3 regions of the Devosia sp. Root105 genome follow, and region 1 is predicted to be linked to each of the others. Evidence: riboswitches for the same ligand, from Rfam matches in the RefSeq annotation. Region 1 holds a riboswitch; each other region holds the start of a gene.
What was found. A riboswitch is a leader RNA that binds a small molecule or an ion and turns the genes downstream of it on or off. The one in region 1 is predicted to bind cobalamin.
Positions count from the first base shown of each region.

Region 1 (3,969 bases):
CGAACGGCTCCCAGCCCCAGATGTCGCATTTCCACGGGTTGCCGGCGTAATCCTTGAACTCGATGCCCCAGTAGAGCCCGGCGCCGAGCGGGTGCGGCTCGACATAATCGTTGAGGAAGCTCGCCTTGTGCAGCTGCAGCCCGGCCCGGTCGAACTGGATGGCGATATCGGCGGCGAGCCCGGCCCATTCGGCCCAACGCTCTGCCTCGCACGGCATGTGGATGTCGATGTCGCGCCACACCATCAGGTCGTAGCCGGCGCTGCCGGTCACCACCGCCTCGCCGAAGCGGGCATTGAGCAGTTCGAGCAGGCCCGTTTCCACCAGCACGGTGCGGGCTTCCTCTCGGAGTTCCGCGGCGACGTGCCGCCTCTCTTCCGCGTCCTGAAGAGCTGCGTCCATTCCGATACCCTCTTGGAATACGGGGCATCCAACCCCGGAATCAAAAGCCCGGCTCGTGAGCCGGGCTGAACTCTAGTCGCGCTCGTGCCAAAACTGTGGCACGGCCGGAGCGGGCGCAGGAAAAGTTGTGAGACTTTTCCGTTCGACGCCCGCGACCACTTAACAGCGCTTCAACTGATTACTCGGCCTTGGGCTCGGTCGCGGCGGCTGCCTCGGCAGCAGCGGCGGCGGCCTCAGCGGCGTCCTTCTCGGCGAGCTCCTTGGCCAGCGCCTCGGCGGCGGCGATCTTCTCGGCCTCGCGGGCGTTCTTGGCGTCAAGCGCTGCAACGCGCTCGCCGGCCTCGATCTTCTTGGTGCGGGCGCCGACGTTCTCGAAAATACGGGCGGCCTTACCGCGACGGTCGCGCAGGTAATAGAGCTTGGCGCGGCGGACCTTACCGCGCTTGATCACTTCGACGCGGTCGATATTGGGGCTGAGCACGGGGAACACGCGTTCCACGCCTTCGCCGTACGAAATCTTGCGCACGGTGAAGCTTTCCATGATGCCGGTGCCGGAGCGGGCGATAACCACGCCCTCATAGGCCTGCAGGCGTTCCTTGTCGCCTTCGCGGATCTTCACCCACACCTTGACGGTATCGCCGTGGGTAAATTCCGGATGGGCGCCCTTGGCGAGCAGCTTATCGTGCTGCTCCTGATTGAGCTGTTCGATGATCTTGGACATCTGATGTTCCGTTCGTCTTTTTCAAAGGAGCGTTTCGCCGGCTTTCGCCGACCGCCCGGTCTTGGTTGCACGGATTTTTATGCATTATTGGCCGAGCCGAAGCTCAAGCGAGCGGGGCTATAAATCAAGAATGCCCGGGAGTCTAGGGTTTCTGGCCCACTCTATGTCGGTTCGATGCCGACCGGCCGGAGCGTGGGGCCACCCCCCGCCCTTGATCCCTCCCCACAAGGGGACGACAAGTAGTCGCTCCGGGGGAGGGAGACGCTTGCTGCACTTTCGGTTCTTGCGCCCTCCCTCCCCCTTGTGGGGAGAGTAGCGCAGCTAGGCGAAGCCGTAGCGAAGCTGGGTGGGGGAGCCCCACGCGCAGTTCTACCTAACCCTTACAGCCAGCCGGCCAGCACCCCGATGCCGCCCAGCGCGAACACGCCACCGGCCACCTGCGCAGCGGTCTTGCCATACTTGCCGACCAGCTTGCTCACGCCCATCGCCGCGCCGATACCGACCGCATGCAGCAACGCGGTCGCCACGATGAAGCCCGCCGCATATTCGAAACCCGAGGCATCGACCGGCATTTCGGCGCCGTGCGCGTGGCCGTGGAAGATCGCGAACACCCCGACCAGCGCCGAGGCCGCGATGACCGGCATCGGCCGGCCCAGCGCCGCGGCGCCGCCGATCACCACGCTCGAGAGCGCAATCCCCAGTTCGACGAACGGCACGTCGATCTGCCCGACGCCCAGCAGGAACCCGACCGCCATCATGGCGACGAAGCTCAGCGGCACCAGCCACAGCGCCTTGCCGCCCAGCACATAGGCGAACACGCCCACCGCCACCATGGCGAGGATATGGTCGATCCCGCCGACCGGGTGCATGAAGCCAAAGAGGAACCCCGAGGTGTCGCCGTGCCCGGTATGGGCGAAAGCCGCCGTCGGAACGGCGATGAGCAGAAGGGCCAGAAGCGCGCGCATAAATATCTCCATCTCGGGACCCGCCGTCCCGTAGCGTTTTTCATGTTCGATGGTCCCGGTTTGGGTCACCACCGGACGGCCGGTCTCCTGGCTCCGGGCACCTCTCACTCCACCTTCCCAGTCGCAAACCAGTGGCACGCTGAGTGAAAAGTCAGGCCCGTTACAGTCGCGGGGGCGGCGCCGGCGTCGGCCAATGGCCTACCGGCTTCCCGTTTCACGCGGCCCCGAAAAGCGGGTCGCGCACCGTCGCGCTATCTCTGTCAGGTTCCACCGGTGAGTTCAATCGCCCGCCCGCGCATTTGCCACATGACGCGGCAGCTCCGGCTGCGCTAAAGGGTCTTGTCGTCCAACGGGGTCGTTGCCGGTGCTCAACGCGCGAAACATGGGGAGAGAGCTGCTGCACGCGCTTGTCGTGCTCGCCCTGGTTTTCCTCAGTTTCGCTCACGCCCCGGTGGCTACCGCATCCGCCGGCCCCGACACCCTCGCCGCCGCGCTCGACATGAGCTATTGCGGCGACACCCCGGATGACCCCAAGGCGCACGCCCCCTGCCACGCCTGCCGCATCGGCGGAGCTGACCTGCCGCCGCCCTGCGACATCGCTATCCCGGTGGCGATGCTGGCAGATGTCGCCTATGGCGCGCTTCCCATCCTGCATTTGCCGACCGAACCGCTCGGCACTGCCACCGCCCGCGGACCACCCGCCTCCGTCTGATCGATCGTACCCCATTATCGATTTGCTGCGCCCGCTACGGCCGCAGCCAACAGACGAGAGTCAGATGCACACCACATCCCGCATCGCCGCATTCGCGGCTTCCACCCTCATGCTCGCAAGCCCGGCCTTTGCGCATGCCACGCTCACCCCGGCCACCGCCGCCAACGGCGCGACCGTCAAGGTCGCCATCGCCATCCCGCATGGCTGCGATGGCGCCCCCACCGACACGGTCAGCGTCGTGCTGCCCGAGGGTTTCGTTTCGGCCAAGCCCATGGTGAAAGCCGGCTGGACGGTCGAGATCACCAAGGGCGACTACCAGAACAGCTACCAGGTGCATGACCAGCCGGTGACCTCCGGCGCCCTCGCCGTCAGTTGGGCCGGCGGCTCGGTTCCCGACGACCAGTTCGACGAATTCGTCATCCAGGGCTCGCTGCAGGGCTTTGACGCTGAAACCAGCCTGCCGTTCGTCGTGACGCAGAAATGCGGCGCCGCCTCGGTGGTGTGGGACCAGATCGCTGCCCCCGGCGAGAACGCTCACGCCCTCGAGCATCCGGCTCCCACCCTGGCCGTCACCACTGCGGCTGCCGGCGAGCATGACCACGTCGCCATGAACATGGCGGCTCCGGCCGCGGTCACCATCGGCAACCTCGAAATCAGCGGTGGCTTCTCCCGCGCTACCCTCCCCAATGCGCCGGTTGGCGGCGGCTATCTCACCATCACCAACAAGGGCGGCGAAGCCGATCGCCTGGTCAGCGCCGCCTCACCGGTCGCCGGCGTGGTCCAGATCCATCAGATGAAGATGGAGGGCGACCTGATGAAGATGAACGAGTTGCCCGAGGGCGTCGAAATCCCGGCCGGTGAAACCGTCACCCTGGCGCCGGGCGGCCTCCACATCATGTTCATGCAGCTCGCCCAGCCGCTGGTGGAGGGGACAAAGATCCCGTTGACCCTCAACTTCGAGAAGGCCGGCAGCGTCGAGGTGGAACTCAGCGTCGAGAGCCCGGCCGCCAAGGGTCCGGCTGAAGACCACTCGATGCACGGTGGCTGACCATGAGCGCCATGACCTCGCGCCTCCGCCTCGCGCTCTGGGCTCTGGTCGCGCTGGCGGCAGTGGCGGCAACGCTGCTGTTCTTCGTCACGCGACCCGGGCCTGAAAGCGGCGGCATCGGCG
Region 1 is NZ_LMCR01000001.1:783,759-787,727, reverse strand. Features, by position in the region: gene ASC68_RS03740 (hypothetical protein) at 1-400, opposite strand, end outside; gene rplS (50S ribosomal protein L19) at 579-1,121, opposite strand; gene ASC68_RS03730 (HupE/UreJ family protein) at 1,502-2,086, opposite strand; cobalamin riboswitch at 2,146-2,349, opposite strand; gene ASC68_RS03725 (hypothetical protein) at 2,451-2,798, shown strand; gene ASC68_RS03720 (copper chaperone PCu(A)C) at 2,863-3,846, shown strand; gene ASC68_RS03715 (SCO family protein) at 3,849-3,969, shown strand, end outside.

Region 2 (3,969 bases), on a different contig from region 1:
CGCGCAACTTCGTCCGCCGCCAACCCGATCCGCATGATCGGCGCAAGGTGCTGGTGGAACTCGCCGAGGCCACCACCGCCGTCATCGAGAAGGCCTACGCCCCGATGGCGATCGCTGGCGCCGAAGCGCTGGGCAAGCGCAGCCTCGACGAGCTGCGCCTCCTCACCGAGGTGATCGAGGAGGTCCTCGCCATCCAGAACCAGATGACCGAACGGCTGCAGTCGGGCCGGTGATCGTGCCCAGCTTCCGCCGCAAGGCCTGCCCAGACTCACCTGGCTCAGCTAGATTCGGCGGGTCAACGGAGGTCGACAATGCGTGCGCTGGTCCTGTTTCCCCTGTTGCTGTTGGCGGCGCCCGCCCTGGCTGCCGACATCGTCTGCGAGGGCCCGTTCGCCGGTGACAGTTCCGAGGCGCGGCTGATCGAAGCCTTCGGCAAGGACAATGTGGTGACTGGTGATGTCCCGGGCCCCGAGGGCTCTACCGTGCTCGCCACCACCATCTTCCCAAACGATCCCGCCAAGACCATCGAGTTCGGCTGGTGGGACGAGGAAAAGCACGAGCGCATCGCTTACTTCACCGTGCCGCCGGGTGACACCGCGCCGGGTGGCCTCAAGCAGGGCCTGACCGTCAAGGAAGTTGAAGCCCTGAATGGCGGGCCGTTCCAGCTCTACGGCTTCTTCTGGGATTATGGTGGCGCCGCCAGCTTCGAGGGCGGCAAGCTCGCCCCGCCCGAGGGTGGCTGCTCGGTCAGCGTCCGCTTCGCCGTCGGCGACTATCCGGCCGACCTCAATGTCGATGCCATCTCCGGCGACATGCAGATCTCGTCGAGCGAGCCGCTGCTCGAAAAGGTCGATGCGCGTGTCGATACCGTCACCGTCGGCTACCCCGATTCCGCTGCCGCGGAAGATTGACCGCGCCCCCTCCTGCGGCGTAACGATAACCCCACGTTGGTTCCTCAACCCCGTTCGGGCGAGGGGATCAAAAGGGAACACGGTGCGGCGTACCCATCAGGGACCAAATCCGTGGCTGCCCCCGCAACTGTAAGCGGCGAGTGCCTCCGACTATGCCACTGCCATCCTTTGGGATGTTGGGAAGGCCGGAGACCACGGTGACCCGCGAGTCAGGAGACCTGCCAGCGTCCGGGAGTGTTTCAGGAAAAGTTGTCAGACTTTTCCGGTTCGAAACGCGACCCCCGGAAAGAGCTCGGGCGATACGCCCACTTTCATCCGCACGGAGGGTGCAGGCTTATGAATACTCAGGTCCAGACGGCGTCGGTCGCCCGTCTTTCTGTCTCGCAACGGCTCATCGCAGGTGTGCTGGCATTGTTTATCGGCTTCGTCCTCGTCGGCGGCGTCGGTTTTGCCAGTGACATGGCGATCCACAATGGCGCGCACGATACGCGCCATGCGCTTGGCTTCCCCTGCCATTGAGCTGACTCAGCTCTAAGCACACGAGACATCGATGAAACTCTTCCAGCGAATCTTTTTCGCTGCGGTCCTTGCCGGACTCGCAGCCGGCTTGGCCATGAGCGCCGTGCAGCAATGGCGCGTCGCGCCGCTGATCCTCGCCGCCGAAGTCTACGAGAACGCCGCCCCCGAGGCGCCGGCCGTCGCCGAGCACAGCCACGAGGCCGGCACGCCCGCGCATGAGCATGCCGAAGCCGCGCCGGCCCACGAGCATGACGAAGACGCCTGGGCGCCGCAGGATGGCGCCGAGCGCATCGCCTACACCGTGCTGGCCAACCTCCTCGGCTGCATCGGCTTCGCCTTCGTGCTCGCTGCCGTCTCCGTGCTTTCCGGCATCGAGATCACCGCCCGCAATGGCGTGATCTGGGGGCTCAGTGGCTTCATCGCGTTGCAGCTCGCCCCGGCCCTTGGCCTGCCGCCGGAACTCCCCGGCATGCCCGCTGCAGATCTCGTCGCCCGCCAGGTCTGGTGGGTCGGCACGGCGCTCGCCACCGGCGCCGGCATCCTCGCCATCGCCAAGCTCCACAACTGGACCGGCATCGTCATTGCAGCCGTGCTGATCCTCGCGCCGCACGTCATCGGCGCACCGCAACTGGTCGGTGAACACGCCACCGCCGTCCCCGCCAATCTCGCGACCAGCTTCGCCGCGGCGACCCTCGCCACCGGCGCGCTGTTCTGGCTGATCGTCGGCCCGCTGTTCGGCTGGCTCAACGAGCGCCTCGCCAGGTCTTCCGCCTTCGCCCTGAAAGGTGCCCACGCATGAGCAAGATCCCCGTTACCGTCATCACCGGCTTCCTCGGCGCCGGCAAGACCACCCTGGTCCGGCACCTCCTCGCCCATGCCAGGGGCAAACGCATCGCGCTGATCATCAACGAGTTTGGCGAGCTCGGCGTCGACAAGGAAATCCTCGCCGGCTGCGGTGATGAAACCTGCCGCGAAGAGGACATGATCGAGCTGAGCAATGGCTGCATCTGCTGCACCGTCGCCGACGAGTTCATCCCCACCATGCAGGCGCTGCTCGAGCGTGAGGATCGCCCCGACCACATCGTCATCGAGACCTCCGGCCTGGCGCTGCCGCAGCCGCTGATCCGCGCCTTCAACTGGCCCGAGATCAAGTCCGAGGTGACCATCGACGGCGTCGTCACCGTCGCCGACGCGGCGGCGCTCAGCGAAGGCCGCTTCGCCAATGACGAACAGGCGGTCGACGCGCTCCGTTCCGCCGACGCCATGCTCGACCACGAGACGCCGCTCGGCGAGCTGTTCGAGGATCAGCTGATCGCTGCCGACATGGTGATCCTCAACAAGGCCGACCTCGTCACCGACGCCCAGCTCGACACCATCGAAGCCCACCTCAAGGCCGAGATGCGTCCGGGCACCGGCGTGGTCCGCGCCCGCAACGGCCATGTCGATGTCGCGGCGCTGCTCGGCATGGGGCTCTCGACCGAAGACAACCTCGCCGGACGCGAGAGCCATCACGAGCTCGAGCACGGTGGCGAAGGCCACGAGCACGATGATTTCGATTCCTTCTCCGTCACCCTCGACGGCGTCACCAGCAAGGATCATCTGCTCCAAACCATCGAGGCGACCATCCGCGCCCATGACGTGCTCCGTCTCAAGGGTTTTGCCGCACTCCCCGGCGCCCCGGCCCGTCTCGCCATCCAGGCGGTTGGACCGCGCGTCTCCGCCTATTTCGACCGGCCGTGGAAGCCGGGCGAGGCGCGTCGGACCGCTCTGGTGGTGATCGGGGAATCGCCGCTCGACCATGCGGCGATCACCCGGAGCCTCGAGGGTGCCATCGCGGCTGCGGCCTAACTGGCGGCGACGACCTGTGACGCGGGCCGGATCGCTTCGGCCCGCCACGCCAGCCCGAACAGCGGGCGCAGCGGTGGCACGCGCTTGATCGCCTCGGTCAGCACCACGCAACCGACAACCGTTGCGACGGTGATGATGCCGGCCTCCAGTCCCACCGGCAGCAGCAGGCCGCCGACCCAGAACCCTACGGCCACGATGAGGGTCTGATGCAGGATGTAGTACGGGAACACCGCCTCGGTGAGGAAGCGCAGCACGGGACCGCTGCGGTTGAGGTAGCGCTGCGCCAGCCCCAGCATCGCAACGATCGCCGCCCACATGAACACCGTGCGCGCCAGCGTCATCAGCGTCGTGAGGCCCTCGTCGGCGCGCACCGTGCCCCAGTTGAGCCGGGCCACGGCCAGCACCAGCAGCAGCCCGAGAGCCAGGGTGATCGCCGAGCCGAGGTGCCGTTGCACCGCCCCCCAGAATGCCGGGCTTTTCGCCGCGAACCAGCCGATCAGCACGATGCTGAACAGCTCCGCATGGTTGGCCCAGTCATTGTAGAAGGCGTGCGTCGAGGGGAAGTGCGGCGCCAGCAGCCACTCGTAACCGAGGAAGGGCAGCAGAGGCACCAGCAGCAGGCGCCAGCCCAGCGCGCCGCGCCCCAGCCAGCCGAACAGCGCCTCCGCCGCCCCATCGAGCGCTCTGAGCA
Region 2 is NZ_LMCR01000003.1:108,686-112,654, forward strand. Features, by position in the region: gene ASC68_RS06660 (MarR family transcriptional regulator) at 1-233, shown strand, start outside; gene ASC68_RS06665 (hypothetical protein) at 312-911, shown strand; cobalamin riboswitch at 932-1,152, shown strand; gene ASC68_RS06670 (CbtB-domain containing protein) at 1,248-1,430, shown strand; gene ASC68_RS06675 (CbtA family protein) at 1,462-2,229, shown strand; gene cobW (cobalamin biosynthesis protein CobW) at 2,226-3,278, shown strand; gene ASC68_RS06685 (acyltransferase family protein) at 3,275-3,969, opposite strand, start outside.
Region 2: linked by a shared signal. The riboswitch ahead of ASC68_RS06670 (CbtB-domain containing protein) and the one ahead of ASC68_RS03730 (HupE/UreJ family protein) in region 1 are both predicted to bind cobalamin.

Region 3 (3,969 bases), on a different contig from region 1:
TGGCCGGTCTCGAACAGCATGGTCAGCATCTTGCGCCACAGATCGAGCGCCCGGACCGTCCGGAACACCTTGATCTGGCCGGCCGCCGCTTTCGCTTCGTAAGCTTCGTAGGCCGCCTTGAAGGCGGGGCCAAAGAGATCGTGCAGGTCCGGCGTCTCGTCGGGCGAGAACAGCGTCCAGTCGGCGCCGGCTTCGACGCGCTCCATGAACAGGTCCGGCACCCAGTTGGCGGTGTTCATGTCGTGGGTGCGGCGGCGGTCGTCGCCGGTGTTCTTCCGCAAATCGAGGAACTCCTCGATGTCGACGTGCCAGGTCTCGAGATAGGCGCAGACCGCGCCCTTGCGCTTGCCGCCCTGGTTCACGGCGATGGAGGTGTCGTTGGCCACCTTGAGGAACGGCACAACGCCCTGGCTCTCGCCATTGGTGCCCTTGATATGGGCGCCGAGCCCCCGCACCGGGGTCCAGTCATTGCCGAGCCCGCCGGAATATTTGGCGAGCAGCGCGTTGTCCTTCACGGCCTTGAAGATGCCGTCGAGATCGTCGGCGACGGTGGTGAGGAAACAGCTCGAAAGCTGCGGCCTGAGCGTCCCCGAGTTGAACAGGGTCGGGGTCGAGGCCATGAAGTCGAAGCTCGACAGCAGGTTGTAGAATTCGATGGCGCGGGCTTCGCGGTCGATCTCGCGCACCGCGAGCCCCATGGCGACGCGCATGAAAAACGCCTGCGGCAGCTCGAACACCGTGCCGGCGGCATGGAGGAAATAGCGGTCGTAGAGCGTCTGCAGCCCCAGATACTGGAACTGCTGGTCGCGCTCCGGCCGCAGCGCCGCGGCGATGCGGGCGATGTCGAAGCGGCCGAGTTCGGGGTCGATCAGTTCGAGCCCGATGCCGCGTTCGAGATAGGCCGGGAAGTACTCGGCATAGCGGGCCGCCATCTCGCCCTGCGTCGCCTGGTCGGGGCGCCCGGCGAGAAAGCTCAGCGCTTCACGGCGCAGCTTGTCGTTGAGCAGGCGCGCCGAGACATAGGCGTAATTGGGCTCGGTCTCGACCAGGGTGCGGGTGGCGAGGATCGGCGCCAGCGCCAGCTCCTCGGTCGAAATGCCGTCATAGAGGTTGCGGCGGGTCTCGGTGAGGATGGTCTCGGCGACCACGCCGTCGAGGCCGGCAGAGGATTCGGCGATAACGGTGGTGAGGCGCGCTTCGTCGAGCGGCGCGCCATCGGCCATGCGGATCGCGGGGGACGCGGCCGGCGCCACCGCCTTGTCGGCGCGGGCCTTGGCGTGCTCCTCGCGGTAGAGCACATAGGCCCGGGCGACCTTCTGGTGTTCGCCGCGCATCAGCGCCAGCTCGACCTGATCCTGCACATCCTCGATGTGGAACACCCGGCCGTCCTTGGCCCGGCGGACCAAAGCCGCCACCACTTCGCCGGTCAGTTGCTCGACGATCTCGTGCACCCGGCGCGAGGCCGCCGCCTTGTTGCCTTCGACCGCCAGGAACGCCTTGGTCAGCGCCACGGCAATCTTGCTCTGATCGAACGGCACGGTGCCGCCATTGCGCTTCAGCAGCGAGAAGCCCGGCGCATTGGCCGCCTGCGGCTCAGGTGAGGTGACGACGACCGGGCGGCCGGTGTCGGAATGGACGATCTCTGAAGTGGACATGTGCCTCAAGTAACCCCGTGAGTGGCAGCGGGGCTTTCCGAGGTCGCGAAACGGCGCACAGGCGCATCGGCCCAGGCGTTTTCGCGGCCAACCGGTGCACCCCGCCCGTGGACGAACTAACCTGTCGTGGCAGGTATCTGGCTGGCCGGCAGCGCCGGCTATCACAGTTGCGGGGGCAGCGCCGGACTGGAGCAATTGCCCGCACCGGCTTCCCTATTATCACCCGTCCTTGCGAACCGAGTGACCACGACACACTAGATGTAGTGTGCCTGTTCGGGATTCGCGTCAATGGGTTGCGACAGAATCCGCCGGGCGGCCAGCTTGCTGTGATGGGCGGGATATAAAGAAATCTTTATGTCCCGTTGACAGCGCCCCATCCCTGCGGCAACCTCACCCCGTCCATGGTCCCCGCAAGGGGATAACAGGGAATCCGGTACGGGGTGGTCCCCAAGTCCGGAGCTGCCCCCGCAACTGTAGGCGGTGATGGGCGCTCAACGAGCCACTGGCGAGAAGCCGGGAAGGCGAGCGTTCAGGATCCTCGCGAGCCAGGAGACCTACCGTGGAAGTGATTGTGCACTTGCAGTCGATCGGGCGGATCGGCGAGAGGACCAGACCATGACGAACCATCGTCACCACTTCCGAATGCGTCGCTGAACCGGCGGCCTTTCGTTGTCGCGCTTTCGAACCGGAAAAGTCTCACAACTTTTCCTGAAAACGCTCCGGCGACCGGCTCCATCCTGATCAGCTTTTTTGCCCGCGCCTTTCGGCGCCGGGCTCGTTCACGCATCGGAAACCCCATGACCCGTTCAGCCAATCTCGGCTTTCCCCGTATCGGCCTCCATCGCGAATTGAAGAAATCCCTCGAAGCCTACTGGAAGGGGGCGATCGATGCAGAGGCCCTCGACGCCTCCGGCCAGGCGCTGCGCGCCCGCCATTGGCAGTTGCAGCGCGACGCCGGCATCGAGGTGATCCCGTCCAACGATTTCAGCTTTTACGACCACGTGCTCGATATGACCGCGGCACTCGGCGCCATCCCGCCACGGTTCGAGGCCATCGCCGACCCGACGGAGCGCTATTTCGCCATGGCGCGCGGCACGGCCGCGGCGCCGGCGATGGAGATGACCAAGTGGTTCGACACCAACTACCACTACATCGTGCCGGAGCTGCATCGCGGCCAGCAGTTCCGCCTTGCCTCGAGCAAAGCGGTCGACGAGGTGCTCGAGGCGAGGGCGCTCGGCATCGAGACGCGGCCGGTGCTGGTCGGTCCGGTCACCTGGCTGAGCCTCGGCAAGCCCAAGGATGACGGGCTCGACCCGCTGACCCTGCTCGACGGCGTGCTGCCGGTCTATGCCGAACTGCTCGGCACGCTGAAGGCGATTGGCGCTGAGTGGGTGCAGATCGACGAGCCGATCCTGGCGCTCGACCTCAGCGTGGTGCAACGGGCGGCGCTCCGCCGTGCCTATGAGGTGCTGCAGCCGGTGGCGCCGCGGATCATGCTCACCAGCTATTTCGGCGCGCTCGGCGACAATACCGAGCTCGCCGTCGGGCTGCATGTGGCGGGGCTCCATATCGATCTGGTTCGCGCCCCCGAGCAACTCGCCGGGGTGCTGAAGGCCCTGCCGGCGGATAAAGTGCTGTCGGTCGGCGTCGTCGATGGCCGCAACATCTGGAGGGCCGATCTCGACCGGCAACTGGCGCTGGTCAACAAGGCGTGGGACAGCGTCGGCCCCGACCGCCTCGAAGTTGCCCCGTCCTGTTCGCTGCTGCACAGCCCGGTGGATCTCGAGGCAGAAACCGAGCTCGACCCCGAGCTACGGTCGTGGCTGGCTTTCGCCACCCAGAAGCTGGGCGAGGTGTCGGCGCTGACCCGCGCCATGCAGAAGGGCCCGGCAGCCGCGAGGGCCGCCTTCGAAGCGAGCGCCGCCGCGGCCCTGTCGCATCGGCAGTCGCCACGCATCCACCGCGCGGAGGTGAAGGGCAGGGCGGCTGCCAGCCTGCGGCTCAATCGCGCCAGTCCGTTCAATGTCCGCCGCGCGGCGCAGCGCCGGCGCTTCGGCCTGCCGGCCTTCCCGACCACCACGATCGGCTCGTTTCCGCAGACGCAGGAAGTGCGCGAGCAACGTGCCGCGTTCAAGCACGGGCAGATCGACGCGGCTGCCTATCAACGGTTCCTCGAGGCAGAGACCGAGCGGGCAGTGCGCATCCAGGAACGGATCGGCCTCGACGTGCTGGTGCATGGCGAATTCGAGCGCAACGACATGGTGGAGTACTTTGGCGAGCAGCTCGACGGCTTCGCTTTCACCAAAAACGGCTG
Region 3 is NZ_LMCR01000018.1:165,925-169,893, reverse strand. Features, by position in the region: gene ASC68_RS21105 (ribonucleoside-diphosphate reductase subunit alpha) at 1-1,655, opposite strand, end outside; cobalamin riboswitch at 1,766-1,919, opposite strand; cobalamin riboswitch at 2,041-2,232, shown strand; gene metE (5-methyltetrahydropteroyltriglutamate--homocysteine S-methyltransferase) at 2,453-3,969, shown strand, end outside.
Region 3: linked by a shared signal. The riboswitch ahead of metE (5-methyltetrahydropteroyltriglutamate--homocysteine S-methyltransferase) and the one ahead of ASC68_RS03730 (HupE/UreJ family protein) in region 1 are both predicted to bind cobalamin.